2 regions of the Oceanobacillus sp. FSL K6-0118 genome follow, and region 2 is predicted to be linked to the other one. Evidence: a T-box and tRNA genes for the amino acid it is inferred to sense, from the RefSeq annotation. Region 2 holds a T-box; the other holds one or more tRNA genes.
What was found. The T-box of region 2 lies ahead of tyrS (tyrosine--tRNA ligase). A T-box ahead of a tRNA ligase gene usually reads a tRNA of that ligase, here a tRNA-Tyr.
Positions count from the first base shown of each region.

Region 1 (14,726 bases), 1.6 Mb from region 2:
TTTCAATATTGTGTATAATTATAACAAGCGTCATTTTGGGGGCGTTTTTGTCGATTGTTAAAATTAAAAAACAAAATTTATTATTTTATGTTGACATTTATATGAGTTTGCTTTAATATAAATTTTGCTGTTAAAAACCGATTAAAAAACGCGAATAAAGTCAAATGAAATTTCTTGTTGACATCAAACATTGAAATATGATATATTAAAGCGCGTTGACAAATTAATTCGAAATATGAAATGGCCCGTTGGTCAAGCGGTTAAGACACCGCCCTTTCACGGCGGTAACACGGGTTCGAATCCCGTACGGGTCACCATTTTTTAAGGAAGTCATGTTAAGTACGCGATGACCTGTCGCAACACATGTACTAGCACATCCTAATGCGTTGGAGGATTAGCTCAGCTGGGAGAGCACCTGCCTTACAAGCAGGGGGTCACAGGTTCGAGCCCTGTATCCTCCACCATTAACTTCTAAATCTTATATTTTTCACATCGCGGGGTGGAGCAGTCTGGTAGCTCGTCGGGCTCATAACCCGAAGGTCGTAGGTTCAAATCCTACCCCCGCAACCAAATATTTGAATTGGTCCGGTAGTTCAGCTGGTTAGAATGCCTGCCTGTCACGCAGGAGGTCGCGGGTTCGAGTCCCGTCCGGACCGCCATTTTAAATGAATAGATTCCATTATGATGGCTCGGTAGCTCAGTCGGTAGAGCAACGGACTGAAAATCCGTGTGTCGGCGGTTCGATTCCGTCCCGAGCCACCATTGTTGGAGGGGTAGCGAAGTGGCTAAACGCGGCGGACTGTAAATCCGCTCCCTCTGGGTTCGGCAGTTCGAATCTGCCCCCCTCCACCATTTAATAACTTTATCATTCGCCGGCCTAGCTCAACTGGTAGAGCAACTGACTTGTAATCAGTAGGTTGGGGGTTCAAGTCCTCTGGCCGGCACCATTTTTAATGAGCCATTAGCTCAGTCGGTAGAGCATCTGACTTTTAATCAGAGGGTCGAAGGTTCGAATCCTTCATGGCTCATCATTATGCGGGTGTGGCGGAATTGGCAGACGCGCTAGACTTAGGATCTAGTATCTTCGGATGTGGGGGTTCGACTCCCTTCACCCGCACCATTTCATTACTTAATATAATATCATGCGGAAGTAGTTCAGTGGTAGAACACCACCTTGCCAAGGTGGGGGTCGCGGGTTCGAATCCCGTCTTCCGCTCCACTCTTGCCGGGGTGGCGGAACTGGCAGACGCACAGGACTTAAAATCCTGCGGTAGGTGACTACCGTACCGGTTCGATTCCGGTCCTCGGCACCATGCGCCCGTAGCTCAATTGGATAGAGCGTTTGACTACGGATCAAAAGGTTAGGGGTTCGACTCCTCTCGGGCGCGCCATATACATAGTGCACGGGGAGTAGCTCAGTTGGATAGAGCAACAGCCTTCTAAGCTGTGGGTCGCAGGTTCGAATCCTGTCTTCTCGGCCACCTTATTATTATGCGGGTGTAGTTAAATGGTATAACCTCAGCCACGAGCGACACTTCTACCGAATAATCTACGAGTTGCCTCGAAGCATTGACTTCCTTGAATAGGCTTGTAGATGGAGAGGCATGTTGGTCGGGATTGAATCTAAAGTACAAATTTAATTAAATTGTGCGGGTGTAGTTAAATGGTATAACCTCAGCCTTCCAAGCTGATGTCGTGGGTTCGATTCCCATCACCCGCTCCATTATTTTTATAATGGGCCTGTAGCTCAGCTGGTTAGAGCGCACGCCTGATAAGCGTGAGGTCGGTGGTTCGAGTCCACTCAGGCCCATCCAATGAATTTTAGTTGGATGATCCAAAAATATCTTTTAAGAAGTTGTTGACAAAGATATAGTGAATATGATATATTATTAAAGTTACTTATTTGAAGCGATAATAAATTTTGCTCTTTGAAAACTGAACAAAACAACCAGTATGTCAAGAAAAAGAAACTCGTTTTTCTTTTTAAAAAATAGAGGTTTTTCCTCTAAAAGCTAAGAATTTCAAATGAATTTCATTCATTTGAAACAAACTTTTTTGGAGAGTTTGATCTTGGCTCAGGACGAACGCTGGCGGCGTGCCTAATACATGCAAGTCGAGCGCGGGAATCTCTTCTGATCCCTTCGGGGTGAAGAGAGTGGAACGAGCGGCGGACGGGTGAGTAACACGTGGGCAACCTACCTATAAGACTGGGATAACTCGCGGAAACGTGAGCTAATACCGGATAATACTTTTTATTGCATAATAAGAAGTTTGAAAGGCGGCGTAAGCTGTCACTTATAGATGGGCCCGCGGCGCATTAGCTAGTTGGTGAGGTAAAGGCTCACCAAGGCAACGATGCGTAGCCGACCTGAGAGGGTGATCGGCCACACTGGGACTGAGACACGGCCCAGACTCCTACGGGAGGCAGCAGTAGGGAATCTTCCGCAATGGACGAAAGTCTGACGGAGCAACGCCGCGTGAGTGAAGAAGGTTTTCGGATCGTAAAACTCTGTTGTTAGGGAAGAACAAGTCAGGTAGTAACTGACCTGACCTTGACGGTACCTAACCAGAAAGCCACGGCTAACTACGTGCCAGCAGCCGCGGTAATACGTAGGTGGCAAGCGTTGTCCGGATTTATTGGGCGTAAAGCGCTCGCAGGCGGTCTTTTAAGTCTGATGTGAAAGCCCACGGCTTAACCGTGGAGGGTCATTGGAAACTGGAGGACTTGAGTGCAGAAGAGGAGAGTGGAATTCCATGTGTAGCGGTGAAATGCGTAGAGATATGGAGGAACACCAGTGGCGAAGGCGACTCTCTGGTCTGTAACTGACGCTGAGGAGCGAAAGCGTGGGTAGCGAACAGGATTAGATACCCTGGTAGTCCACGCCGTAAACGATGAGTGCTAGGTGTTAGGGGGTTTCCGCCCCTTAGTGCTGAAGTTAACGCATTAAGCACTCCGCCTGGGGAGTACGGCCGCAAGGCTGAAACTCAAAAGAATTGACGGGGACCCGCACAAGCGGTGGAGCATGTGGTTTAATTCGAAGCAACGCGAAGAACCTTACCAGGTCTTGACATCCTTTCGCCCTCCCTAGAGATAGGGATTTCCCTTCGGGGACGAAAGTGACAGGTGGTGCATGGTTGTCGTCAGCTCGTGTCGTGAGATGTTGGGTTAAGTCCCGCAACGAGCGCAACCCTTGATCTTAGTTGCCAGCATTAAGTTGGGCACTCTAAGGTGACTGCCGGTGACAAACCGGAGGAAGGTGGGGATGACGTCAAATCATCATGCCCCTTATGACCTGGGCTACACACGTGCTACAATGGATGGTACAAAGGGCAGCGAAACCGCAAGGTCAAGCAAATCCCATAAAACCATTCTCAGTTCGGATTGTAGGCTGCAACTCGCCTACATGAAGCCGGAATCGCTAGTAATCGCGGATCAGCATGCCGCGGTGAATACGTTCCCGGGTCTTGTACACACCGCCCGTCACACCACGAGAGTTGGTAACACCCGAAGTCGGTGAGGTAACCTTTTGGAGCCAGCCGCCGAAGGTGGGACCAATGATTGGGGTGAAGTCGTAACAAGGTAGCCGTATCGGAAGGTGCGGCTGGATCACCTCCTTTCTAAGGATATACGAAAAGCGAAAGCACCCGGTTAGCGACGTACAAACTGCGCCTGGCCATGCCAGGTGGTCCGATGTTGCCGCGCAAAGTGGCGATTTTAATCGGACATTCTTCTACCGAAGGAGATAAAGGAAACACGATGAACGTAAGTGAATCGATGTTGACTTACACCACAAGGGTATAAGTGCGACTAAGCCTCTGGTTTCACCAGTCGGCAAGTCTTCTTTATCGCGCGGAGGTGAAGGAAGTTTGCTAGTCGCTGGGTGCTGCAGCTGGACATTACGGAACATCCTAATTTGGATGAAACATACTGTGTTGTTTGGTTCAGTTTTGAGAGAGCAAATCTCTCTGAAACTTTGTACCTTGAAAACTAAATAAGAGTAAACAAGACATCAAATTTTAAAGCAAGGCTATATAATAGCACGCTTATTCATTGTAAACTTAGTTAAGTGAATAAGGGCGCACGGTGGATGCCTTGGCACTAGGAGCCGATGAAGGACGGGACTAACACCGATATGCCTCGGGGAGTTGTAAGTAAACTTAGATCCGAGGATTTCCGAATGGGGAAACCCACTGTTCGTAATGGAACAGGACTTATGTCTGAATACATAGGGCATAAGAGGCACACCCAGGGAACTGAAACATCTCAGTACCTGGAGGAAGAGAAAGCAAATGCGATTTCCCAAGTAGCGGCGAGCGAAACGGAAACAGCCCAAACCAGAGAGCTTGCTCTCTGGGGTTGTAGGACACTCCACAAGGAGTTACAAAGAAATTCTTTAGATGAATCAACCTGGAAAGGTTAGCCAAAGAGGGTAACAGCCCTGTAATCGAAAAAGAATTTCCTCCGGAGTGGATCCTGAGTACGGCGGAACACGTGGAATTCCGTCGGAATCCGGGAGGACCATCTCCCAAGGCTAAATACTCCCTAGTGACCGATAGTGAACCAGTACCGTGAGGGAAAGGTGAAAAGCACCCCGGGAGGGGAGTGAAAGAGTACCTGAAACCGTGTGCCTACAAGTAGTCGAAGCGCGTTCATGCGTAACGGCGTACCTTTTGTAGAATGGACCGGCGAGTTACGATTGTATGCGAGGTTAAGTGGAAGACACGGAGCCGTAGCGAAAGCGAGTCTGAATAGGGCGATTTAGTATGCGGTCGTAGACCCGAAACCGTGTGATCTACCCATGTCCAGGGTGAAGGTCAGGTAACACTGACTGGAGGCCCGAACCCACGTATGTTGAAAAATGCGGGGATGAGGTGTGGGTAGGGGTGAAATGCCAATCGAACACGGAGATAGCTGGTTCTCTCCGAAATAGCTTTAGGGCTAGCCTCAAGATGATGAGTACTGGAGGTAGAGCACTGATTGGACTAGGGGCCCTCATCGGGTTACCGAATTCAGTCAAACTCCGAATGCCAGATACTTAAACTTGGGAGTCAGACTATGGGTGATAAGGTTCATAGTCGAAAGGGAAACAGCCCAGACCACCAGCTAAGGTCCCAAAGTATACGTTAAGTGGAAAAGGATGTGGAGTTGCTTAGACAACCAGGATGTTGGCTTAGAAGCAGCCACCATTTAAAGAGTGCGTAATAGCTCACTGGTCGAGTGACTCTGCGCCGAAAATGTACCGGGGCTAAACGTATCACCGAAGCTGTGGATTGTTCTTACGAACAATGGTAGGAGAGCGTTCTAAGTGCTGTGAAGTCAGACCGTGAGGACTGGTGGAGCGCTTAGAAGTGAGAATGCCGGTATGAGTAGCGAAAAAAGAGTGAGAATCTCTTTCACCGAATGCCTAAGGTTTCCTGAGGAAGGCTCGTCCTCTCAGGGTTAGTCGGGACCTAAGCCGAGGCCGAAAGGCGTAGGCGATGGACAACAGGCAGATATTCCTGTACCACCTCATGACCGTTTGAGCGATGGGGGGACGCAGTAGGATAAGGAATGCGCACGGATGGATGTGTGCGCCCAAGCAGTGAGAAAGTCAGGTAGGCAAATCCGCCTGGCCATTTCAAGCTGTGATGGGGAGGCCTTCTGGCCGAAGTTCCTGATTTCACACTGCCGAGAAAAGCCTCTAGCAAGGTCACAGGTGCCCGTACCGCAAACCGACACAGGTAGGCGAGGAGAGAATCCTAAGGTGAGCGGGAGAACTCTCGTTAAGGAACTCGGCAAAATGACCCCGTAACTTAGGGAGAAGGGGTGCTCTACGGAGTAGAGCCGCAGTGAATAGGCCCAAGCGACTGTTTAGCAAAAACACAGGTCTCTGCGAAGCCGAAAGGCGAAGTATAGGGGCTGACACCTGCCCGGTGCTGGAAGGTTAAGGGGAAGAGTTAGGGCTTTCGCCCGAAGCTTAGAACCGAAGCCCCAGTAAACGGCGGCCGTAACTATAACGGTCCTAAGGTAGCGAAATTCCTTGTCGGGTAAGTTCCGACCCGCACGAAAGGTGCAACGACTTGGGCACTGTCTCAACGAGAGACCCGGTGAAATTATACGATGCGTGAAGATGCGCATTACCCGCGACAGGACGGAAAGACCCCGTGGAGCTTTACTGTAGCCTGATATTGAATGTCTGTGCAGCTTGTACAGGATAGGTGGGAGCCTTAGAAACGTGAGCGCCAGCTTACGTGGAGGCATCCGTGGGATACCACCCTGGCTGTATGGACCTTCTAACCCAGGACCGTGATCCGGTTCGGAGACAGTGTCAGGCGGGCAGTTTGACTGGGGCGGTCGCCTCCCAAAAGGTAACGGAGGCGCCCAAAGGTTCCCTCAGAATGGTTGGAAATCATTCGCAGAGTGTAAAGGCAGAAGGGAGCTTGACTGCGAGACCTACAAGTCGAGCAGGGACGAAAGTCGGGCTTAGTGATCCGGTGGTTCCGCATGGAAGGGCCATCGCTCAACGGATAAAAGCTACCCCGGGGATAACAGGCTTATCTCCCCCAAGAGTTCACATCGACGGGGAGGTTTGGCACCTCGATGTCGGCTCATCGCATCCTGGGGCTGTAGTCGGTCCCAAGGGTTGGGCTGTTCGCCCATTAAAGCGGTACGCGAGCTGGGTTCAGAACGTCGTGAGACAGTTCGGTCCCTATCCGTCGTGGGCGTTGGAAGTTTGAGAGGAGCTGTCCTTAGTACGAGAGGACCGGGATGGACATACCGCTGGTGTACCAGTTGTTCCGCCAGGAGCATAGCTGGGTAGCTACGTATGGAAAGGATAAGTGCTGAAAGCATCTAAGCATGAAGCCCCCCTCAAGATGAGACTTCCCATCATTTTAAATGAGTAAGATCCCTCAGAGACGATGAGGTTAATAGGTTTGAGGTGGAAGCGTGGCGACACGTGGAGCTGACAAATACTAATCGATCGAGGACTTAACTAACTTCTTTTGATGTTATAATTTACTCTTATTTAGTTTTTAAGGTATAAAATTCCTTATTAATCTTGACTAAAATTGGAAGAACAATTATAATAATGATTGTTGCTGATTTTATCAGAGATAACCTAATTAAATAAAAGTTGTCTGGTAGCGATGGCGGAAAGGTCACACCTGTTCCCATACCGAACACAGAAGTTAAGCTTTCCAGCGCCGATGGTAGTTGGGGTTACCCCCTGCGAGAGTAGGACGCCGCCAGGCAATAAATACAAAAAAGGCAAGGTATGCATATCTTGCCTTTTTTGTATTTCGTGAAAGTATAAAGTTTTGCAAAAGGCTATTCTGACAAACCTAATTTTCCTAAAAGATAATAAACCAATACAAAATAAATGAGATTCTATTAAAAATATGCTAAATTTAAATAGGTCAAAAGACTGCAATTGCTTCTAAATGATATCAGGCTCAAATATGAATGATTTTTACAATTTGTACAAGAATAAGAGGAGCCTTTCTATAAAGGAGGAAACGAAATGGCAACGGAAGAAAAAGAGGTAAAGAAAGCAAGTGAAGGCGATACGATAAAAGTAGTTAAAGGTGAACAAAAAGGAAAAAAAGGTAAAGTACTTCTAGTAAGAGAAAACTCTGTTATCATTCAAACTGGAAAACATCAAGAAACTGGGGAGCCAATCAAAACAGTAGTGAATCATAAGAACTATAAACGTGTTAAGTAATAGAGAATATAACACAGGATGTAAAAGGCTAATTAGTTTATCTTTGGTGGATAAAAAATAAATTAACAAGTTAAAAGCATATCAAATCCAAAAGTGATTGGTATGCTTTTTTCGTTGAATATCAAAGTGTTCGGATTTAGGTTTTCCTCTTTGTTTAGGGATTCGTCACTCGATATAGTTAATTATTTAAACAATTAAATATTAGATATTAAAAGAATTCGGGATAAAACAAACCACTTTTAAAATGAAAAACCGCATGAAATCAATTTTAAAAACTTGATCTCATGCCGATTATTTTTTGAATATGTTCTATAGAAGTATGTTATTTCATGTGTTTCTCCACGATCAGAACTACCAGGGTATTCGTAGGTTATTTAATTTACCATTTCCACTTTTGGTTCTTTTACCATCTCTACAAATAATTCCAGAAATCGGTTATCATCGGTAAGTTCTGGGTGAAAGGAACTAACTAGAATATGATCTTGTTTTGCAGCAACAATTTTCCCGTCATATGTAGCCAAGATTTCCACATTCTTTCCCGCCGATTCGATATAAGGAGCACGAATGAAAATGGCGTTAAATGGATCGTTTAAACCCCTTACATCTAGCGCAGTTACAAAACTATCGACCTGTCTACCAAATGCGTTACGCTTCACACTAATATCCATTAAGTTTAAATGACTCGTATTAGAATCGATAATTTCCTTTGCTATAAGAACCATACCGGCACAAGTTCCAAATATAGGTATTCCCTTATTTGAGAACTCCTTAAGAGGTTCAAAAAATCCATAACGATCAATAAGTTTTCTCATCGTTGTGCTTTCCCCACCTGGAAGAATTAGTCCATTCACATCTTTTAGTTGTTCGGGTTTCTTTACAATAAGACTTTGTAATCCTAAATCATGAATATGTTTAACGTGTTCTTCAATTGCTCCTTGAAGCCCAAGAACACCAATTGTTAATTTAGTCATTATTTTTCACATCCTGCTAACAAAACTATAACAGTTTCACTTTTCTGTTTACCATCCACGCTCTTGCATTCTATCTTCGTTTCCTAGTTTAGATATTTCTATTCCTTTCATTGCAGATCCTAATTCCTTAGATAATTTACCAATTAAATCATAATCCGTATAGTATGTTGTTGCTTGAACGATAGCATTGGCAAATTTCTCAGGACTCTCTGATTTGAAAATACCTGATCCAACGAATACACCGTCAGCTCCAAGTTCCATCATTAATGCTGCATCTGCTGGGGTTGCGACGCCACCTGCTGCAAAGTTAACGACGGGTAATTTTCCTGCTTCTTTAATTTGTTTTAATATCTCATATGGTGCACCAAGATTTTTCGCTTCTGTCATTAATTCGTCATCATTCATTCTGACTACCTTACGTACTTGGGCATTTACTTTACGCATGTGACGAACAGCTTCAACAATATTTCCTGTTCCTGGTTCTCCCTTTGTACGAAGCATAGATGCACCTTCACCGATACGACGTGCTGCTTCACCTAAATCACGGCATCCGCAGACAAATGGAACGGTAAAATCACTCTTCAATAAATGGAATTCCTCATCTGCAGGAGTTAAAACTTCACTTTCATCTATGTAATCAACACCCATAGCCTCTAACACTCTGGCTTCAGTAATATGTCCGATCCGTGCTTTTGCCATTACCGGAATAGATACGGCATTCATGACTTCTTCCATAATTCTTGGGTCAGCCATTCTAGCAACGCCACCAGCTTTACGAATATCAGATGGCACTCTTTCTAAAGCCATAACTGCAACTGCACCAGATGCTTCCGCAATTTTTGCTTGTTCCGCGTTTACAACGTCCATGATGACGCCACCTTTTTGCATTTGAGCCATTCCACGTTTTACTTCCTCAGTTCCTAATAATTTTTCCAATTAATCCAACTCCATTCTCTTTTCAAAATATATATTACATTATAAAAATAAATGTGATACTATTGGAAGTGTCAGTTTTTAATTAATTGAAGGGGTCAATTGAAAAGGAGTATAAAAATGGAGATGTTATCTTGTCATTTAAACCGATCAAGTAAAGTACCATTATATGAACAATTATATAATTTTATAAAAAACGAAATCATTGAAGGAAGAATAGAATACGGGGCTAAGCTTCCATCTAAAAGGAAATTATCTGAGTTTCTTAGAATCAGTCAAAATACGGTTGAGACGGCTTATGATCAATTACTAGCAGAAGGTTATGTCGAAAGTATTCCGAGAAAAGGTTATTTTGTATTAGCATATGAAGAATTAGAATATGTTCAGCAAAATGAAATAAAAGTGGGTGAAAAGGAAGTAGAGGAGGAAAGATTAACGTATCATTTTCACCCAAGTTGGATTGACACGGAAAATTTTCCCTTTAAAAAATGGAGAAAATATGCAAAAAATATGATTGATGAGAACTATCATTCTTTACTTTTATTAGGAGATATGCAAGGGGAATTGGAACTGCGACAGGAAATCGCACAATATTTATATCATGCTAGAGGAGTTCAATGTACACCTGAACAAGTCATCATTGGTGCAGGAAGTGAGATTTTACTACAGCAATTGATTCTTTTATTTAAGAGGGACACCATTTATGGAGTAGAGGATCCTGGATATCACATCATCTCAAAATTGCTGAAGAACAATGAAAAAGAAGTATATCCTTTACGAGTGGATGGGGATGGAATTAAAGTAAAGCAAATAGAAGATACAAATATTGATATCGTTTACGTTACACCTTCTCATCACTTTCCCTATGGCTCTGTTCTTTCCGTCAATCGAAGGATGCAATTATTAAAATGGGCTAGAGAATCGGAGAATCGATATATCATTGAAGATGATTATGATAGTGAGTTTCGGTATAGTGGTAAGGCTATTCCTTCTTTGCAAAGTATGGACCAAGCAGGAAAAGTAATTTATCTTGGATCGTTTTCCAAGTCACTTATTCCATCTTTGCGAATTAGTTATATGGTTTTACCGAAAAAGTTATGGAAGAGATATAAGGAAGAATTGTCTTTTTATCAATGTACTGTTTCCAGAATTGATCAGCATATCTTAACAGAGTTTATGAAAGAGGGCGACTTTGAAAGACATTTAAATCGAATGAGGAAAATTTACCGTAGAAAATTAGATAAAACGTTAGAGTTAATAAAACCTTTTAAAGAAATACAAGTGATTGGAGAACAATCCGGCCTTCATATTGTACTAGTTATAAAAAATGGGATGAGAGAGGAAGAGCTAGTAGAAAGAGCAAGGGAATCAAAGATTACTATCTATCCATTGTCCTATTATTTTCTTGAAAAGTGGGATAAAAATCCACCGATGATTATTTTAGGGTTTGCTGGTATTCCCGAGGGCGAATTGGAGAAGGCCATTCATTTATTATTTAATAGTTGGGAATTAGAGATGGGCAAATAGTTCGAGCAATTATTCATTTAATGATGTATTCGTTTTTACTGAAACTGCCAAGGAATTCGTTCGGTAAAATTTGAGTAAAAATGTAGTGGAAAAAGATTTGTAGTTATAATAGTTAAAAAATCCTTCCGAAAAAAATGAGAGGTTTCATCAAATTTTTTTCGATTAGGAGGTTTAAAACTTTCTGCTTTTGGGAATAGCAGTTGTTGTTAGAAAATTTCATTTTAAGTAGCTATAGTAAAATGCCAAGTTTTCTAATGTTTGATGCTATAAAAAAGAATAGCTTAGGGGGAAGAAGAGTGGAAAGAAATGAATTCTATTCAAGTATACCAAAACATTTATTGGGCGCCTTCTATATCTACATAAGTAAAAATATCGAGAAAGGGATTAAAATTAAAAAGATGAGAACTGAATTAGGCATAATTGAAAAGGAAGTAAGTAAAAGAAGAATGACCATTAGCGAACTGATTAAAGAAGGGGAAAGTTTCATTCAATTGAAGGTGCTTAAATAACCTAGCTCTATACAATAGAGCTTTATGTATTCAAATGCTCATTAATTCACAATTATAACTAGAAAATAATTGAAACCTTTATATATATACTTTCGTATGAAAAGGTATCATGATCAAATGGGGGATTGCAAAATGAAAAAGAGCATTACACTACTTTTACTTACGTTTGCCTTTTTGGGGCTTGCAGCCTGTAGTAGTGGAGATAAGGAAGTAAATGAGATTTATAACAAAGCTTTAGAAGCCGCAGAAGAAATGAACAGTGCAGAAGTAGATATAGAGATGAAACAGGAGATGAGTGTGCCTCAGGAAGAAGATGCCATGGTAATGGAAAGTCAAATGTCAGGAGCTATTATTACTGAACCACTCGCCATGCATCAAAAGGGAACAACTTCTATTTCGATGGGAGAAGAAATGGATGAGCCGATGGAAATGGAGCAAGAATTATATTTCGTTGATAACGAAATTTACAGTTATGACTCCATAACGGAAGAATGGTTAAAAATGGATGATTCTACAATTCCTATGGATTTCATTAATACAGAACAAATGGACACATCAGACCAGTTAAACATGTTTAAAGATTATGTAGATAATCTAAAATATGAAGAAACCGATGAGGCCTATATATTCCAATTCTCCCCTAATCAAGATGAAGTAAAAAATTTAACAGAAGATTTGCTCAAAGAGATTATACCAGAGGAACTCACTTCTCAAATGGGTGAAGAAATAACAGAAGTTCTTGAAAATACAGAGATTAATGATTTAGAAGTAGAAATATCGATTAATAAGGACTCCTATCAAATTGAGAAGTATCATGTAGATATGGATATGAAAATGACTGTTGAAGGAGAAGAAATGAATATTAAACAGAATGTGAATACTGTTTATCGTAATATAAATACAATTGAACATATTGAAATTCCTAAAGAAGTAAAAGAATCGGCAAAAGAAGTATCGGAATTTGAGTAGAAAAAAAGTCAACCATTTTGGCGAATGGTTGACTTTTAAATTTTAAGGAAAGATACGAACATGACCATTATCTGTAATTTCCACAGTCGAATAGCTTTCAAATGTTTTTACGTTCGTTATTTCGCTTCTTAGGGGGTTATTCGAATAAAAATAGAGATAAACCATATCCGGTTTATCTCATATTTTCATTACTTTTCCTTTACAGGTTTTCTCCAAACTCCTAATACAACTGCTGATATAATCATACCGATTGCTAAAGAAAGCAAGAAAAGAAGTGGTTTTTCTGCTAGTGGAATAACAAATATTCCACCATGAGGTGCTGGGATAGCAGTACTAAAGAATTGTGTTAGACCTCCGGCAATTGCAGCACCAAGAACAGAGGAACCTATTACACGTAATGGGTCTGCCGCAGCAAATGGAATAGCCCCTTCTGTAACAAAGGAAAGCCCCATTATATAGTTAGTAAGACCAGATTTTTTCTCTGATTCTGTAAATTTGTTTTTAAATAATGTAGTAGCTAAAGCGATAGCTAGTGGTGGAATCATCCCACCGGCCATAATTGCAGCCATTAAACTTCCATCACCAGTATCTGTGAAAATACCGATAGAAAAGGCATAAGCGGCTTTATTAAATGGTCCTCCCATATCAATTGCCATCATAGCACCTAGAATTGCTCCTAAAATAACAGCATTTCCAGTACCTAGGTTTTCTAAGAATGTTACCATAGCCGTATTAATGGTTGCAAAAATAGGACCGAAAATAAAGTACATTAGTAATCCTGTTACGAATAGACCTAACACTGGATAAATAAGGATTGGTTTTAGGCCTTCTACTGACTTCGGTAGACGATGAAATACTTTCTTAAGCCAAACAACAACATAACCAGCCAAGAAACCGGCAACTAAACCACCAAGAAAGCCCGCGTTACTATTAACGGCAATTAAACCACCAACCATACCGGGCATAAGTCCCGGACGATCAGCAATACTTAGGGCAATAAATCCAGCAAAAATCGGTATTAGGAAATCAAATGCATTTCCACCGAGATCGTTTAAGAAAGTAAAAATCGTACTCTCACTTCCAACAAAACTTTCCACTAGGAAGGAGATAGCAATTAAAATACCACCACCGACAACAAATGGAAGCATATGGGAGATTCCATTCATAATGTCTTTATAAATGCCACCCCATACCGAATTTGATTTTTCTTCGTTATTATCTGTTTGTTTCTCACCGTTATTACCTTGGTAAACAGGGGCATCTTTATTGACTGCCTTCGTAATTAACTCCTCTGTTTTATTAATTCCATCTGAAACAGGGCGTTGAATGAGATGTTTTCCGTTAAAACGTTCAAGGTCGACTTTTTTACTTGCTGCAATTATAACAGCATTGGCACGTTCAATTTCATCCTTGGATAGTGAATTTTTAGCTCCGTCTGACCCTTGGGTTTCCACCCGAATATCGACATTCATTTCTTTTGCTTTTTTCTTTAAAGCATCCTCTGCCATATACGTATGGGCTATTCCTGTGGGACAAGCGGTAATTGCGACTACAAATGGTTTCGTTCCATTTGTTTCCTTTTCTTCATCCGCACGTTCTTCTTGTTCTACTTCTTCTTGCTCCTCATCAAATAAAGCATGGATTTCTTCTGGAGTTTTGGCGTTTTTTAAACTGTCGACAAATTCCTTATCAATTAATTGACGAGATAAAGCGGCTAATGTTTCTAAATGAGTGTTATTTGCTCCCTCTGGTACAGCAATCATGAAGAAAAGGTAAGCAGGTTGTCCGTCAAGTGATTCATAATTGACACCTTTGTTACTTTTTGCGAATAAAACAGTTGGTTTTTCCACTGCTTTGTTTTTAGCATGTGGCATGGCAATACCATCACCAAGTCCTGTTGATGTTTGTGCTTCTCGCTTTAAAATAGCTTCTTTGAACTCAGTTACATCTGTGATGACACCATGTTTATCTAGACTTTCAATCATCTCATCAATGACAGCTTCTTTCTCAGTTGCTTGAAGGTCAAGGAGCATGATGTCTTTTCTAAGTAAATCGGTTATTTTCATGACTATCTCCTTTGTTAAATTTCTTTAATTTCTATTTGATTGAGAAGG
Region 1 covers NZ_JBBOVR010000001.1:990,611-1,005,336, forward strand. The annotation lists tRNA gene MHI02_RS05140 (tRNA-Glu) at 243-317, shown strand; tRNA gene MHI02_RS05145 (tRNA-Val) at 389-464, shown strand; tRNA gene MHI02_RS05150 (tRNA-Met) at 494-570, shown strand; tRNA gene MHI02_RS05155 (tRNA-Asp) at 583-659, shown strand; tRNA gene MHI02_RS05160 (tRNA-Phe) at 687-762, shown strand; tRNA gene MHI02_RS05165 (tRNA-Tyr) at 768-852, shown strand; tRNA gene MHI02_RS05170 (tRNA-Thr) at 872-947, shown strand; tRNA gene MHI02_RS05175 (tRNA-Lys) at 956-1,028, shown strand; tRNA gene MHI02_RS05180 (tRNA-Leu) at 1,036-1,120, shown strand; tRNA gene MHI02_RS05185 (tRNA-Gly) at 1,145-1,219, shown strand; tRNA gene MHI02_RS05190 (tRNA-Leu) at 1,225-1,313, shown strand; tRNA gene MHI02_RS05195 (tRNA-Arg) at 1,315-1,391, shown strand; tRNA gene MHI02_RS05200 (tRNA-Arg) at 1,405-1,481, shown strand; tRNA gene MHI02_RS05205 (tRNA-Gly) at 1,650-1,723, shown strand; tRNA gene MHI02_RS05210 (tRNA-Ile) at 1,737-1,810, shown strand; rRNA gene MHI02_RS05215 (16S ribosomal RNA) at 2,053-3,618, shown strand; rRNA gene MHI02_RS05220 (23S ribosomal RNA) at 4,062-6,978, shown strand; rRNA gene rrf (5S ribosomal RNA) at 7,119-7,233, shown strand; gene MHI02_RS05230 (DUF2187 family protein) at 7,503-7,703, shown strand; gene pdxT (pyridoxal 5'-phosphate synthase glutaminase subunit PdxT) at 8,078-8,674, opposite strand; gene pdxS (pyridoxal 5'-phosphate synthase lyase subunit PdxS) at 8,723-9,610, opposite strand; gene pdxR (MocR-like pyridoxine biosynthesis transcription factor PdxR) at 9,728-11,134, shown strand; gene MHI02_RS05250 (hypothetical protein) at 11,431-11,643, shown strand; gene MHI02_RS05255 (DUF6612 family protein) at 11,776-12,612, shown strand; gene MHI02_RS05260 (PTS fructose transporter subunit IIABC) at 12,801-14,678, opposite strand; gene pfkB (1-phosphofructokinase) at 14,693-14,726, opposite strand, start outside.
Region 1: it has a tRNA-Tyr gene. The T-box ahead of tyrS (tyrosine--tRNA ligase) is inferred to sense a tRNA for this amino acid. The anticodon was not compared.

Region 2 (14,726 bases):
CATCTTTTTCTGCCAAATGATACATAATAATATCTGTTGCCCTTGATTGAATTTCTCTAGTTAAGATTGGGTATTTTTTATGTGGAGATTTGTCTTCTTCTTTGAAATCGGCAACTACATCATAGTTTATCGCCTCTTCGTATTCTTCTTTTGTAATATAGTCCATATCGAGCATTCGGTTTAAAACAATTTTCATCCGGTTTAGGCCAGGCTTTATTCCGTCCTCGTCTTTTAAACCACCATTATTTTTAAATGGTGTATAATAGGATGGGCTTTGTGGCAAACCTGCTAAATATGCTGCTTGTGCAAGATTAACTTCATCTGCATTAATACCAAAAATACCTTGTGCAGCTGTTTGAATTCCCGCTATATTTCCACCTGAGGAATTACGTCCATATGGAACAATGTTTAAATACGCTTCTAGGATTTCATCTTTTTCAAAGAATCGTTCCAACCGTAGGGCCAAGAGAATTTCTTTCGCCTTTCTTTCAAAAGATACTTCATCTGTTAATATTTGATTTTTTATTAATTGCTGTGTGAGTGTACTACCACCGCTTTGCATATTTGAATTTGATACTTCTTGGTATAATGCTCGGAATATAGCCTTTGGCACAATACCTTGATGTTCATTAAAATATTCATCTTCCGTTGCAATAACGGCTTGAATTAAGGTAGGAGATATTTTATCTAGGGTCGTTTCTTCCCGATAAAGATCGGTTTGTACATCTCCTAAATAAATATTATCAGCAAAATATAACTTTGTCGTTTCATCGTAATTATAGATATCTTCCTTCATGTCTGCATAGCTACGTACGGGTTCATCTTTTATAAGGGAGGCAAAAAAACCTGCGCCTACCCCTCCAACAAAGAAAGCACCTATGAAACCTATAATTAAAAAGACTAATATTATATTCCAAACAACATCATATGTAATACGTGAAGTTTTCTGGATCTTACCAGTTTTCCATATGGTCGATACTTTATTGATAAATTCATAGTTTCTAAAGGTATTCCACGCTGATTTAGACTTTCTCTTTAATTGATGAAACATCTCTTTCAGTTTCATTTGCAAAACCCCCTAAAATTCTTTTATAATTATATCATAAGTATATTTTTCGAGATAGATGAATTTAGTTGCATTTTAATAATGTATATGATAAAGATTATTAGAGGATGTTCAAAAAGTCTGGTGAACATGTCATACCCTTGTGGAGGTGCAGCTTTCTCAGCTGAATCGGTCTTTTTCATCCAACTTTTTGAACATGCACTATTAGCAACATTCTATATATATGTAAGTAGCTAAGAAAGAATGAAGTAGTTTTACAAATCCCTATCAAAGAGAGCTAGTGGTCGGTGGAAACTAGTATACATTTGTAACACGAATTACGTTCTGGAGCAATTTCTTCTCTTATGAAGGAAACGGTGGAAACATCGATAACAATACCGAGTGGCACAACTGTGCAACAAGGGTGGTAACGCGTGTTTAATAACTCGTCCCTTTTTAGTTAGGGATGAGTTTTTTTATTTTTAGAAATGGCTGTTTTCTTAGAAAGATGCCAAATTAAAATAGGAGAGTGCATGTAATGGATATTTTACAAGATTTAGAAAAACGCGGACTAATTCAACAAACTACCGATCATGAAGGTCTAAAAAAACATTTAGAAACGAACCAGGTAAGTTTGTACTGTGGTTTTGACCCAACGGCAGATAGTTTACATATTGGTCATTTAGTACCATTAATTATGCTAAAACGATTCCAATTAGCTGGTCATAAACCAATTGCATTAGTCGGCGGCGGTACCGGAATGATAGGGGACCCAAGTGGACGTTCCACAGAAAGGTCATTAAATACAACAGAAACGGTACAATATTACGCTGATTCATTAAAAAAACAAATTAACAAAATTTTAGAAGTGGAGAACATTGAAAGTTCTGTAAAAGTACGAAATAATCATGATTGGTTAGGAAAATTAACTTTTATTGATGTACTAAGAGATATAGGAAAACATTTTAGTATTAATTATATGCTAGCTAAAGAATCTGTTTCAGCTCGTATAGAACAGGGACTTTCTTTTACTGAGTTTAGTTATATGCTATTGCAGTCTTTAGATTATATGAAATTATATGAAGAAGAAAACGTAACATTACAAATAGGTGGAAGTGATCAATGGGGAAATATTACCGCTGGAATGGAATTAATTCGTCGGGCAAGAGAAAATCAAGATGAGGAAATTAAAGTATACGGTTTAACTGTCCCATTAATAACAAAGGCAGATGGAACTAAATTCGGTAAAACAGCTGGTGGAGCAATTTGGCTTGATCCGGAAAAGACAACGCCATATGAATTTTATCAATTCTGGATTAATACGGACGACCGTGATGTCATTAAATTTATTAAGTACTTTACATTTTTAAACGAAGAAGAAATTGCTCAATTAGAAAGTGAGGTTACTAACCATCCGGAAAATCGTGTTGCTCAAAGACGTCTTGCAGAAGAAATGACTAAATTAGTTCATAGTGAAGAAGCGCTAGCACAAGCGAAAAAAATTACAGAAGCATTGTTTAGTGGAGATTTTAAGAAGCTATCCGCCAGTGACATTGAACAAGGTTTTAAAGATGTACCAACATTTGAAACTTCAAAAGAAGATATAGGCCTAGTTGATCTATTAGTAAATGCTAAAATTTCTTCTTCTAAGCGCCAAGCAAGGGAGGATATTTCTAATGGAGCGGTCTATATTAACGGGGAACGTCAACAAGATATTCAATATACTGTGACCGAAGAAGACCGTATTGAAGAGAAATTCACTATTATCCGCCGTGGTAAGAAAAAATATTTCTTAATTTCCTTTAATTAATATTGGAAATTGAAAAAATACATTGACTTGAGATGTCAGTGTATTTTTTTTGCCAAAAAAGTGTAAGGTACTCTCAACCTTAGTTTTTACATATAAAAATAGCCTCCAAATCTATGAAAATACCCTAAACCGAGTTGACAACTAGGTATAATATGGTTATCATTACTTATAAATTTATCCCACCTAAACGGACAGTAAGATTCCCGCCTAAAAAACAAAGAAGGTAGGTGGGAGATCAACTACCCGTAAAGGTTTGATAAGTCAGCGGGGGTTGAAGGAAGTTCCCACTGATGGGGTATTCTTTATAAAACTTACTAAATTCAAATAAAAATAGAATGCGGGGGATTTAATTGGGCTTAATTAAAGAATTTTCAACAATTATGAATAAAGTTGATGAACAGTTTTCGGAAGTTCAGAATTGGCGTAGACATTTACATAGACATCCAGAGTTATCATTTGAAGAAAAAAATACTGCATTGTTTATAGCAGAAAAATTAAGAAGCTTTGGACTTTCTGTGAAAACACAGATTGGTGGTCACGGGATTGTTGCGGAGTTAGAAGGGAAAGAACCAGGTAAAACAATTGCTTTGCGCGCGGACTTCGATGCTCTGCCTATTCATGAAGAAAATGATACTGCATATACATCCGAAAACCCAGGCGTTATGCATGCTTGTGGACATGATGGCCATACGGCAGCACTTCTTGGGACAGCACAAATGCTTAGTAAATATAAAGAACAATTAAAGGGGAAAATACTTTTTGTTTTCCAACCGGCGGAGGAGAAGCCACCAGGAGGAGCAAAATATATGATTGAGGAGGGAATTCTCGATAATGTAGATTATGTATTTGCTGCTCATCTCGCTTCAGAACTTCCATTAGGTCAAGTTGCTGTTGGTGCCGGATACCAAATGGCTGCAGTTGATAAGTTTGAAATAACGATAAAAGGGCATGGGGGACACGGTGCTAGGCCGAATGAGGCAATTGATCCAATTGTTATTGGTAGTGAAATTGTTCAATCCCTACAAAAAATTGTAAGCCGTAGGGTAGACCCATTGAAATCTGCTGTTGTTACACTGGGGGTATTCCAAGCTGGTGCTGCATTTAATGTTATTCCGGATGAAGCTAAAATTGAGGGAACGGTAAGAACCTTTGATGAAGATGTACGTGATTTAGTTGAAAAGGAAATACATTCTATTGTAAATGGAATTGCCAATGCGAATCACGCAAACTGTGAAATTGACTTTTTACGTGGTTACCCATCCCTATTTAATCATCCGGAAGAGACAGCAACTGTAAATGATATTTTAAAAGAGGTTTTTAATAAGGAAGAAGTTGTTGCACTAGAGCCAACGATGGGAGCGGAGGATTTTGCTTACTTCTTAAAAGAGAAACCTGGAACGTATTTCAGAGTTGGATCAAGAAATGAAAGCGAAAGTACCCATTATCCACACCATCATCCGAAATTTGATATAGATGAAAGGGCTTTACTTAATATTGAAAAGGCATTTATAAAAATTGTTTCACACTATTTAGTTGACTAATTACTAGGGGAGATCAGAGGAATGCGTCTAGAAAAAACATTAAAATTATTTGCTATATTAATTTTCACACTTATTTTGGTGGCTTGTAGTAATGGGAGTTCAAGCGAAGAGACGGGAGAAGGAAATTCAGCGGCAGAGGAAAAACAAACTGGTGGCACACTTGACGTCGCTTATACTAGTGAGCCAGATACATTAGACATTATGTCAAATGCTTCAAGTCCAACAAGGGATATCGCTTGGCATATTTTTGAAACATTAGTAGCGCTTGATAAAGATTTTGCTGTTAAACCGATGATAGCTGAAGATTATAGTGCCTCAGATGATCAAAAGGTTTATACCATAACCATTAGAGATGATGTGAATTTTCATAATGGCACAACTGTTGGGGCGGAAGATGTAGTAGCATCTATTGAAAGATGGAGACTTGTTTCTTCTGTAGGCAAAGTTGCAAGTGAGTATATCGAAGACGTGAAGGCAATCGATGAATTAACGGTAGAAATTACATTGAACGAAGTGTATAACGGGCTTCTAGATGATATGGCTGCTCCAAAAACAGGATTAGCTATTATTCCAAAAGAAATTGCCGAGGAAGCAGGGGAAAAACCATTAGTTCCGGAACAGCTTATTGGTACGGGACCGTATCAATTCGAAAAATGGGAAAGAGGAAATGAAATCGTTCTAACGAGGTTTGATGATTATTCACAGCGTGAAGAAGCGGATTGGGGAGGGCTTACAGGTAAAAAGGAAGCTATTCTTGATCAAATTAACTTTCTAATTGTCAAGGATCCCCAAGTGAAATTGAATGGTTTAAAAACAAACCTATATGATTATGCTCAAAACATTCCGACAGATTTATATGAAGTTATTGAAACAACACCAAATATAAATCCAGTTACGTATATCAATGGTTACTCAATGATTACACCTGATAAGTCAGAGCCGCCATTTGATGATTTGAAAGTTCGCCAAGCTTTACATTATGCTCTAGATAAAGAGGCCATCGCTCAATCGACTTATGGGAATGAAGAATTCTATGAAATGGATGGTGCTCTATTTGATCCAACTCAAACCGAATTATATACAGCAGAAGGAACAGACACTTATTTGGAGTATGATCCAGAAAAGGCAAAAGAGCTATTAAATGAATCTGATTATAATGGTGAGCCCATTACCATAATGTATTCCAACAATAATGAGGCATATAAACGTATTTCTCAAGTAGCTGAACAACAACTTGAGGAAGTAGGGTTTACAGTCGAACTAGAGCCATATGAATGGGCAACATATCTAGAAAAATGGCAAGAACCTCATAATTGGGACATTGTTGTCATTGGATATTCTACTAGATTTTCACCAAATGAGTTAGGATTTCTAGTTCAAGATACCGGTAGTAGTGGTTGGTACAACAGTGAACGTTGGTCTGAGTTAATGACACAATGGGGATTAGCAGCATCTTCTGAAGAAAGACAAAAAATATTAAAAGAAATGAACCAAACGGTATATGATGAACTTCCTTTCTTAAAAGTTGCAAATGAAACGACATTAGATATAATGAGTGACGAAATTCAAGAATATGATGCTTGGATTGGTCCACGATTCTGGAATACTTATAAGAATGAATAACCACAAAGGGAGTCATGTCTGTTTTTAACGACACTGGCTCCTTTGTTCTTTTCAAAGATTGATATAAAGGGAGGGAAAAAAGTGTTACATTACACGTTACGAAGACTTTTAGCCATTATTCCTGTTCTATTTATCGTTAGTATCATTGTATTTATGATTGTTCATCTTACTCCAGGTAACCCAGCTTACCTTATTTTGGGGGAAGATAGTTCTCCTGAGGCAATTGAACAATTAGAACAACAATTGGGACTAGATAAACCAAAAGTTGTTCAATATTTTGACTGGTTAGGCAATATATTTGTAGGGGACTTGGGACAATCGATTTATTCTGAGCAAGCAGTAACACAAATTATTGTCGAACGTCTTGGTCCGACATTTAGCTTAATGGTTATATCCATGTTATTAACCATAATTGTTGCGATACCAACTGCTATTTTTATTGTATGGAAACGGAATACAGTGTTAGATCCTCTGTTTTTATCAGGTTCTCTACTAGGAACATCAATACCTGAGTTTTGGTTAGCGTTGTTATTAGTTCTTGGTCTGGGTGTATCCGTACCTATTTTTCCTGTAGCGGGTTATATACCAATTACAGATGGATTATTGGGTTGGTTACATCATTTGCTTTTGCCGGGTATTGTTTTGGCTGCTGTAGAAATCGGGTTAATTGCTCGTATGCTCAGGGATAGCATGCTTGAATCGGTCAATCAAGATTATACGAAAACAGCACGAGGAAAAGGGGTAAAAGAAAGTACAGTTTTAATGAAGCATGTGTTTTCCAATGCGCTTATTCCAACGACAACCGTCATAGGTGTAACAGTTGCTGGTCTGCTCGGAGGAACAGTTATCATTGAAACGATTTTTACAATTCCAGGTGTTGGTCAATTGTTAATTGATTCGATTCACCGTAGGGATTACCCGGTAATTCAAGGAGTAGTATTATTTGTTGCTTTTGTTTATGTACTTATTAATTTAATTGTCGACCTTTTATATGCCTTTTTAGATCCAAGGATTCGCTATGATTGATTTAGGAACAAAGGCGCAAGCGCCCGTTTAGCGACGTACGGACTGGACTGAGCCGCAGGAGATAAAGGAAACACGACGAACGGAGTGAGTCGATGTTGACTTATCGAACGGAGGTGAAGGAAGTCTCGCTAGTCGCTGGGCGCTGGAGCCGGACGTGGCCTTTTCTGAATAATTATCCACATGCAGGAATTTTATAATTTCCTGGACAACAAAAAAGGAGATGTCTTCATGTTAAGAAGAAAACGTAATCTCATTCCTTTCGTCTTTTTAATTTTATTGTTTTTAGCAACCATGACAGCTACATGGTGGCTTCCTGTATCTCCAAGCTTTATGGATTCAAGTCTGCGATTGATGGCACCATCCGCAGAGTATTGGTTTGGTACAGACCACTTTGGCCGGGATATATTCGGTCAAACGATTATAGCTGCAAGGGTTTCACTATTAGTCGGTTTTACGGTTGCCGCGCTTTCTACGATAATGGGAACAATAACGGGTCTTATTGCAGGATACTATAAAAAGTTAGATTCTATTATTATGCGGATTATTGATGGGATGCTGGCTTTTCCTTCTTTATTATTGGCACTTGCTTTGGTTGCTGCTTTAGGTGGAAGTGTAACTAATATTATTATCGCGCTGACCTTTTCCTTTTGGCCTGTTATGACACGAGTTGTACGCTCAAGTGTTCTTCAAGTAAAAAATATTCAATATGTTGAAGCTGCCAAAACATCAGGAATTAAGGATACTGTAATTTTATCGCGATACATTCTTCCTAATGTCATGTCTCCTATCATTGTGCAAGGAACGTTTATTTTTGCAAGATCTATACTAGCAGAAGCGGCACTAAGTTTCCTAGGGGTTGGAGTTGAACCATCCATACCAACATGGGGAAATATGTTACAAGAAGCACAGATTTATATTACAACAGCGCCTTGGTTCTCCATTTTTCCTGGTATTTTTATTGTTGTTACTGTCCTAGCGTTAAATGTATTAGGAGATGGGCTTAGAGATGCTTTTGACCCTTATGCAAAAGGGAAGAAGAAAGTAAAAAAACAAATGTTCAAACAGAGAAAACAATATGCTTCATGATAATAGTAGGAGGGATAGACGGTGCTAGAAGTAAAGAATTTGAAAGCTCATATTGATACACCAGATGGGTTGGTAAAGGCAGTTGATGGAGTGACCTTTACTATTAAACCAGGTGAAACGGTCGGTATAGTAGGTGAATCTGGAAGTGGGAAAAGTGTTCTAGCTCATTCTATCATGCAACTTAATCCTAAGCCGCCAACCTTCTACCCGCAAGGTGAAATTCTATTTGAAGGAAAGAATTTGCTCCAATTACAAGAAAAGGAACTTCGGAAAATACGAGGTAACGATATAGCGATGATTTTTCAGGATCCTATGTCAAGTTTAAATCCTGTTTTTAAAATAGGAGATCAATTGATGGAAGCGATATTAACGCACCATCACATGCCAAAAAGTAAAGCAAAACAGAGAGCAATTGAATTACTAAAAGATGTAGGTATTCCAGATCCAGAAAAAAGAATGAATGCATACCCACATCAATTTTCAGGTGGAATGCGTCAGCGTGTCCTTATCGCTATTGCACTCGCATGCAATCCGAAAATTTTGATTGCGGATGAACCGACCACAGCACTTGATGTTACGATACAAGCACAAATACTAGAACTTATGAAAAATATTCAAGAAAAATATGGGATGGCTATTATTATTATCTCTCATGATTTGGGCGTTATTGCTCAAATGGCAGAGAAAGTTCTTGTTATGTACTCAGGAAGAATTGTAGAAAAGGGGAATGTGGAAGATATCTTCTTTCATACTTCTATGCCTTATACATGGTCGTTGCTTAGGTCCCTTCCACGTATCGATTCTGAATCTCGTGAACGTTTACTTAATATAGAGGGGCAACCCCCAAATTTAATTCATCCACCAAGTGGGTGTAATTTTCATCCACGATGTCCTTTTGCTACGGAACAATGTAAGTTGATTGATCCTGAATTAACGAAAAGATCTTCTAATCATTTTGTAGCTTGTCTTTTATCCGAAGTGGAGTTTAAAGAAGCGAAGAGACTTATGGAAAATGTAGAACAGGAAGGGGATTTAAAACATGTCTGAACCTTTATTGGAAATACGGGATTTGAAAATGCATTTTCCAATAAAACAAGGAGTATTTCAAAGAACGACAAACTATGTTAAAGCGGTGAATGGTGTAAACTTTACCTTAAATAAAGGAGAAACCTTAGGGATTGTTGGTGAATCCGGATGTGGGAAAAGTACCCTTGCACGTACCATTGTTGGCTTATTAAAACCAACTTCCGGGGATATTTTATTCGAAGGAGAAAGCATTTTACAATACAATTCAAAAGAATTACACCAACTTAGGCGAGATGTACAAATGGTCTATCAGGATCCTTATACAAGCCTTAATCCAAGAATGAGGGCGGGAGATATAATTGCCGCACCATTAAAAGCGTATAACCAATCAAATAATTTAAGAAAACGTGTACTAGAATTAATGGAGTTAGTAGGGTTAAAAGCAGATGATTATAAAAAGTTACCACATCAATTTTCTGGAGGACAACGTCAAAGGATTGGAATTGCGCGTGCCCTTGCACTTAATCCAAAATTAATTATTTTAGATGAACCAGTAAGTGCGTTAGATGTATCGGTGCAGGCGCAAGTAATTAATTTGTTGGAGGATCTACAAGAAGAATTAGGTTTAACCTATCTATTTATTGCACATGATCTATCAGTGATTAGGCATATATCTGATAGGGTAGGTGTCATGTATTTAGGTAAGATGATGGAGATGTCTGATAGTGAATCATTGTATAAGAATGCCCGTCACCCATATACAAATGCACTGCTTTCTGCTATACCTTTACCGTATCCAATGAAGGAAAAGAAACGGGAACGTATTGTATTAAAAGGGGAACTACCATCCCCATCCAATCCGCCAAGTGGGTGCGTATTTCACACAAGATGCCCATTTGCTACAGAATTTTGTAAAGGAAATGTACCTACCTTAGATGAAGGTAATGATGCGGGTCATTTTGTGTCTTGCTTCTATCCAATTGAAAACAAACAAGAAGAGTTCGCCCGCCAGTAAAAGGAGAGAGTGTATGGAACTACAAAAGATATCTTTAATGGATGCATATATGATAGAAACATTAAGAAGTAAGGGTGTCACGAATCGAGAATTAGTAGAACAAAAGGACATCGAGGTTTGGAATCGTCTGCATGACTCTTTTGACTTTCGTAATTTAATAAACTTAAGAGACCACAATCCTACCGCTTTTCAATCCATTATTGAAGATGGGTATCAAGTGAAATTCGTTACCTTTAATGGATTAAAAAACTTATTAAAATTAAAATTTAATAGGATTGAAGAGATAGATTATCAAACAACAGAAAGAGGTATTCGAGGATTATATCTCAACACAGAGGAACGCAATCAATTAGAAAACCTTCTTTCTAAAAATTGGACTATCTATGGGGGAAATGTAGACGTAAAGTCGATTTTTCACGTTGAGTTGGTTTAACTCCCGTTTAATAAGATTTCTTTAGAAAATATAAAACACAGAAAAGCCCTAGAACACTTGATAAACAAGGTTTCTAGGGCTTTGAAAACTGTTAAATAAAACGTACCACTATTAACGAGAGTAGAATTCAACGATAAGCGATTCGTTAATTTCAGCTGGTAGTTCGGAACGTTCAGGATAACGAGAGAAAGTTCCTACTAATTTATCCGCATCGAAAGTTAAGTATTCAGGAACGAATGTATTAACTTCTAAAGCTTCTTTAACGATATCTAGTTTTTGAGATTTTTCACGTAAACTAATGGTTTGACCAGGTTTCACACTATAAGATGGAATGTCTAAACGTTTTCCATCAACCATAACATGACCATGGTTTACTAGCTGACGAGCTTGTCTACGCGTACGAGCTAAACCTAAACGGTAAACTAAGTTATCAAGGCGAGATTCAAGTAAAATCAAGAAGTTTTCACCGTGGATACCTTTCATTTTACCAGCTTTAGTGAATAGGTTACGGAATTGACGTTCGTTTAATCCATACATGAAGCGTAATTTTTGCTTCTCTTGCATTTGTAATCCGTATTCAGATAATTTTTTACGTTGGTTTGGTCCATGTTGACCAGGAGCGTAAGGGCGTTTATCTAATTCCTTACCAGTTCCAGTTAATGATATTCCAAGACGACGGGATTTTTTCCATACCGGTCCAGTATAACGAGACATATAGAATGTCCTCCTTTTATTTATTTTATTTGCATAAAATAAAAAGAGCGTGTTCCTTACGTTGTCCATTCCGTTTTCATGTACCATCGCTCTGGCAGCAGAGAGTTACACGATACACCTTGCTTAGATTTACAAGGAACGAAATGGGTGCAAGCGTCGGTTCACTTAGGCTACCTATTATTTTACACAAAGACTAGTATAATATTTTAAAATATGGATGTCAAATTTTTTTACAGGAAACTCGGGAGTTTGACACCCTAAAATAAAAAAAACGCGCAAAAGCCTTGGTACGGCTTTATTTTTTTGTCAAATTTTTCATAATTTTATTGCGTAACATTTCGTAATATACTATAATTAAGGTAACATTAGCTGCTTTGGGGGTAATTTTATGCGTATTAAAGTGAGTCGTTCTAAAAATTCCAAGTCTTATTTTGTAATTAAAGATATTTATCGGGGCAATAAAAGGACAACCAAAGTTGTTGAAGCCTTGGGAAATGACAAAGAAATTTTAGAAAAGCATCCTGGTGTGGATCCCTATACCTGGGCAAAAGAATACGCTAAAAAGTTAACACTGGAAGAAAAGGAACGAAACTATAAAATCGTCACCAAATACAGTCCTGCCAAGCAAATACCATTGAATAAACAGACGCTATTTAATGCTGGTTACCTCTTTTTACAATCTATTTACCATGGGTTAAAACTGGATAAAATTTGCCAGAAGATATCTCAGGAGTATGAATTCAAATATGATCTGAATGAAATACTTTCGCGCCTTCTTTATTTACGGATTCTACATCCGACCTCTAAAAAAGGAACGTTTGAACATTCGAAAGACTTACTTGAACCTGCACATTTTCAGTCACATCAAATTTATCGGGCACTTGGTGTCCTCGCCGAGCAATCAGATTACATAGAGGAAATGGTGTATAAAAACAGTCTAAATGTAGTGGATAGAAACACACAGATTCTATATTATGACTGCACAAACTTTTTCTTTGAAATCGAAGAAGAAGACGGTTTAAAACAATATGGAGTTTCTAAAGAAAATCGCCCCAACCCAATTGTTCAAATGGGACTGTTCATGGATGGGTCAGGCCTTCCACTTGCTTTTAGTATGACACCTGGAAATAGAAATGAACAAACAACCTTGAAACCGTTGGAACGTCGTATTTTAAAGGACTTTAACCTTTCAAAATTTGTTGTATGTACAGATGCCGGTCTATCTTCAAATAAGAATCGGATATATAATACTCGAGGAAAACGCGCCTTTGTAACTACGCAGTCTATCAAAAAACTGAAGAAATTTTTGAAGGAATGGTCTCTGGATCCTGAAGGGTGGCGAATACCAGGAAGTAATAAAAAGATAAATTTGAATGACATTCGCAATCTCGAAAATGACCAGAGAACGTACTACAAAGAGCGTTGGATCAAGGAAAATGATCTAGAACAAAAGTTAATTGTCACCTACTCCCCTGTTTATCAGCGTTATCAATCATCCATTCGAGCTAAACAAGTTGAACGAGCGAAGAAAAAGATGGAAAATCCAAGCTCGTTGAATAAACATAATCAGAATGACCCAAAGAGATTCATTAAAGCGACACATGTAACAGACAATGGTGAAATTGCGGATAAGACGCAAGCAACTCTGAATCAGAAACAGATTGATAACGAATCCATGTATGATGGATTTTATGCCGTATGTACCAATCTAGAATCAACTATTGAGGAAATAATTAAGATAAATCATGGGCGATGGGAGATTGAGGAGACATTCCGAATACTAAAAAGTGAATTCCAGGCTCGACCAGTTTACTTGCAAAGAGAAACCCGAATAAAGGCACATTTTCTAACATGCTTTTTGTCCTTATTGATCTATCGCATTCTAGAAAAAAAGTTGGATGAAAGATTTACATGTCCTGAATTAATTAGTACGTTAAGAAATATGAACATGCTAGAATTGGATGGAGAAGGATACATACCTGTATATACTCGAACAGAAATTACGGATGCATTACATGATGCATTTGGCTTTAGAACTGACTACGAAATAGTTACTCAAAAAAATATGAAAAAAATTTTTAAACAAACCAAAAGGGAAAAATAGTACGCAGTTTTATGCCTTAAAAAAATCGCCATAAACATTGATTTAGCAGTGTTTTTGGCGATTTTTAGTGTCAAACATGAGATAATATTTTAAAATATGGATGTCAAATTTTTTTACAGGAAACTTAGAATAATGTTTTTATTTTATCCCATCTAAACGGGAGGAAGACTAACCATCTGTGGGGGGGATGAAGGTCCCTGCTTCTCTATAAATACCTTTCCAATACGTTAACAAATCTTTCTAAATACGTTTGATCTGTCTCATCAAAACGGTTCTCATTTGGGCTGTCAATGTCTAAAACCCCGAAAACTTGACCATCTTTTATAATGGGTATAACGATTTCTGATCTACTTGCGCTATCACATGCAATGTGTCCAGGAAAGGCTAGTACATCTGCTACTCTTTGAGTTTTTCTTTCTTTTACTGCTGTACCACAAACACCTTTTCCAAACCCTATTCTTACACATGCAGGAAGTCCCTGGAATGGCCCGAGAACTAACTCGCTTTCTTTCCATATGTAAAATCCTACCCAATTAATATCTGTCAAAAACTGTTTTAATAATGCTGATGCATTGGATAAATTTGCAATATGATCTGGTTCATCTTTTATTAAAGCTTCTAATTGCTTGATAGTTAATTCATAGTCTTTCGTTCTATCTCCCGAATAAAGGCTTGATTGAAACATAAGCTCTCTCCCTTTTTATCATGCTAAACTTCGACAACGCAGGCGGTATTTGTCGAGTGAAAAATGAAGGATATATTGATAAAATGTCGTATTCAACTATTAAGGAGTTGAGTCGAGATGAAACAGAATCCTTCAAAACAAAAAGTAATTAAAGCTGCGTCTACTTTGTTTTTCCAAAAAGGCTTTCATGGCACATCGGTTCGCGATATAGCAGAAAGAGCTTCCGTTAACGTGTCATCTATTAGCTATTATTTTAATAGTAAGCAAGGCCTTTTAGAATACGCCGTAACAAATTATTATGAAGATTATTTATCTTCTATTGAAAAAACGTTAAATGAAACTAATTTATTGACTCCCATGGATAAATTACATTCATTAATTTCAACAATTATACAATATAAACAAAATAACTTTCAATTAACATGCTTTATACAAAGGGAACTGTCACTAGATTCCGTGTTTGTTCGTGAAATGACAGTTACCTATCTAGCAAAAGAAAATTTTTATTTAAAGAAGACCTTTTTCGACTTATTAGGTAAACGTTTAAAAAGCGACTATAAACAGTACTTATTTATGCAATTAAAAGGGATGCTTATTACACCATATATTTTACACAAT
Region 2 covers NZ_JBBOVR010000001.1:2,585,014-2,599,739, reverse strand. The annotation lists gene MHI02_RS13340 (transglycosylase domain-containing protein) at 1-1,066, opposite strand, end outside; T-box leader at 1,293-1,502, shown strand; gene tyrS (tyrosine--tRNA ligase) at 1,584-2,855, shown strand; gene MHI02_RS13330 (M20 metallopeptidase family protein) at 3,236-4,396, shown strand; gene MHI02_RS13325 (ABC transporter substrate-binding protein) at 4,418-6,019, shown strand; gene MHI02_RS13320 (ABC transporter permease) at 6,101-7,045, shown strand; gene MHI02_RS13315 (ABC transporter permease) at 7,274-8,131, shown strand; gene MHI02_RS13310 (ABC transporter ATP-binding protein) at 8,153-9,178, shown strand; gene MHI02_RS13305 (ABC transporter ATP-binding protein) at 9,171-10,172, shown strand; gene MHI02_RS13300 (hypothetical protein) at 10,186-10,605, shown strand; gene rpsD (30S ribosomal protein S4) at 10,717-11,319, opposite strand; gene MHI02_RS13290 (IS1634 family transposase) at 11,708-13,423, shown strand; gene MHI02_RS13285 (GAF domain-containing protein) at 13,629-14,108, opposite strand; gene refZ (forespore capture DNA-binding protein RefZ) at 14,226-14,726, shown strand, end outside.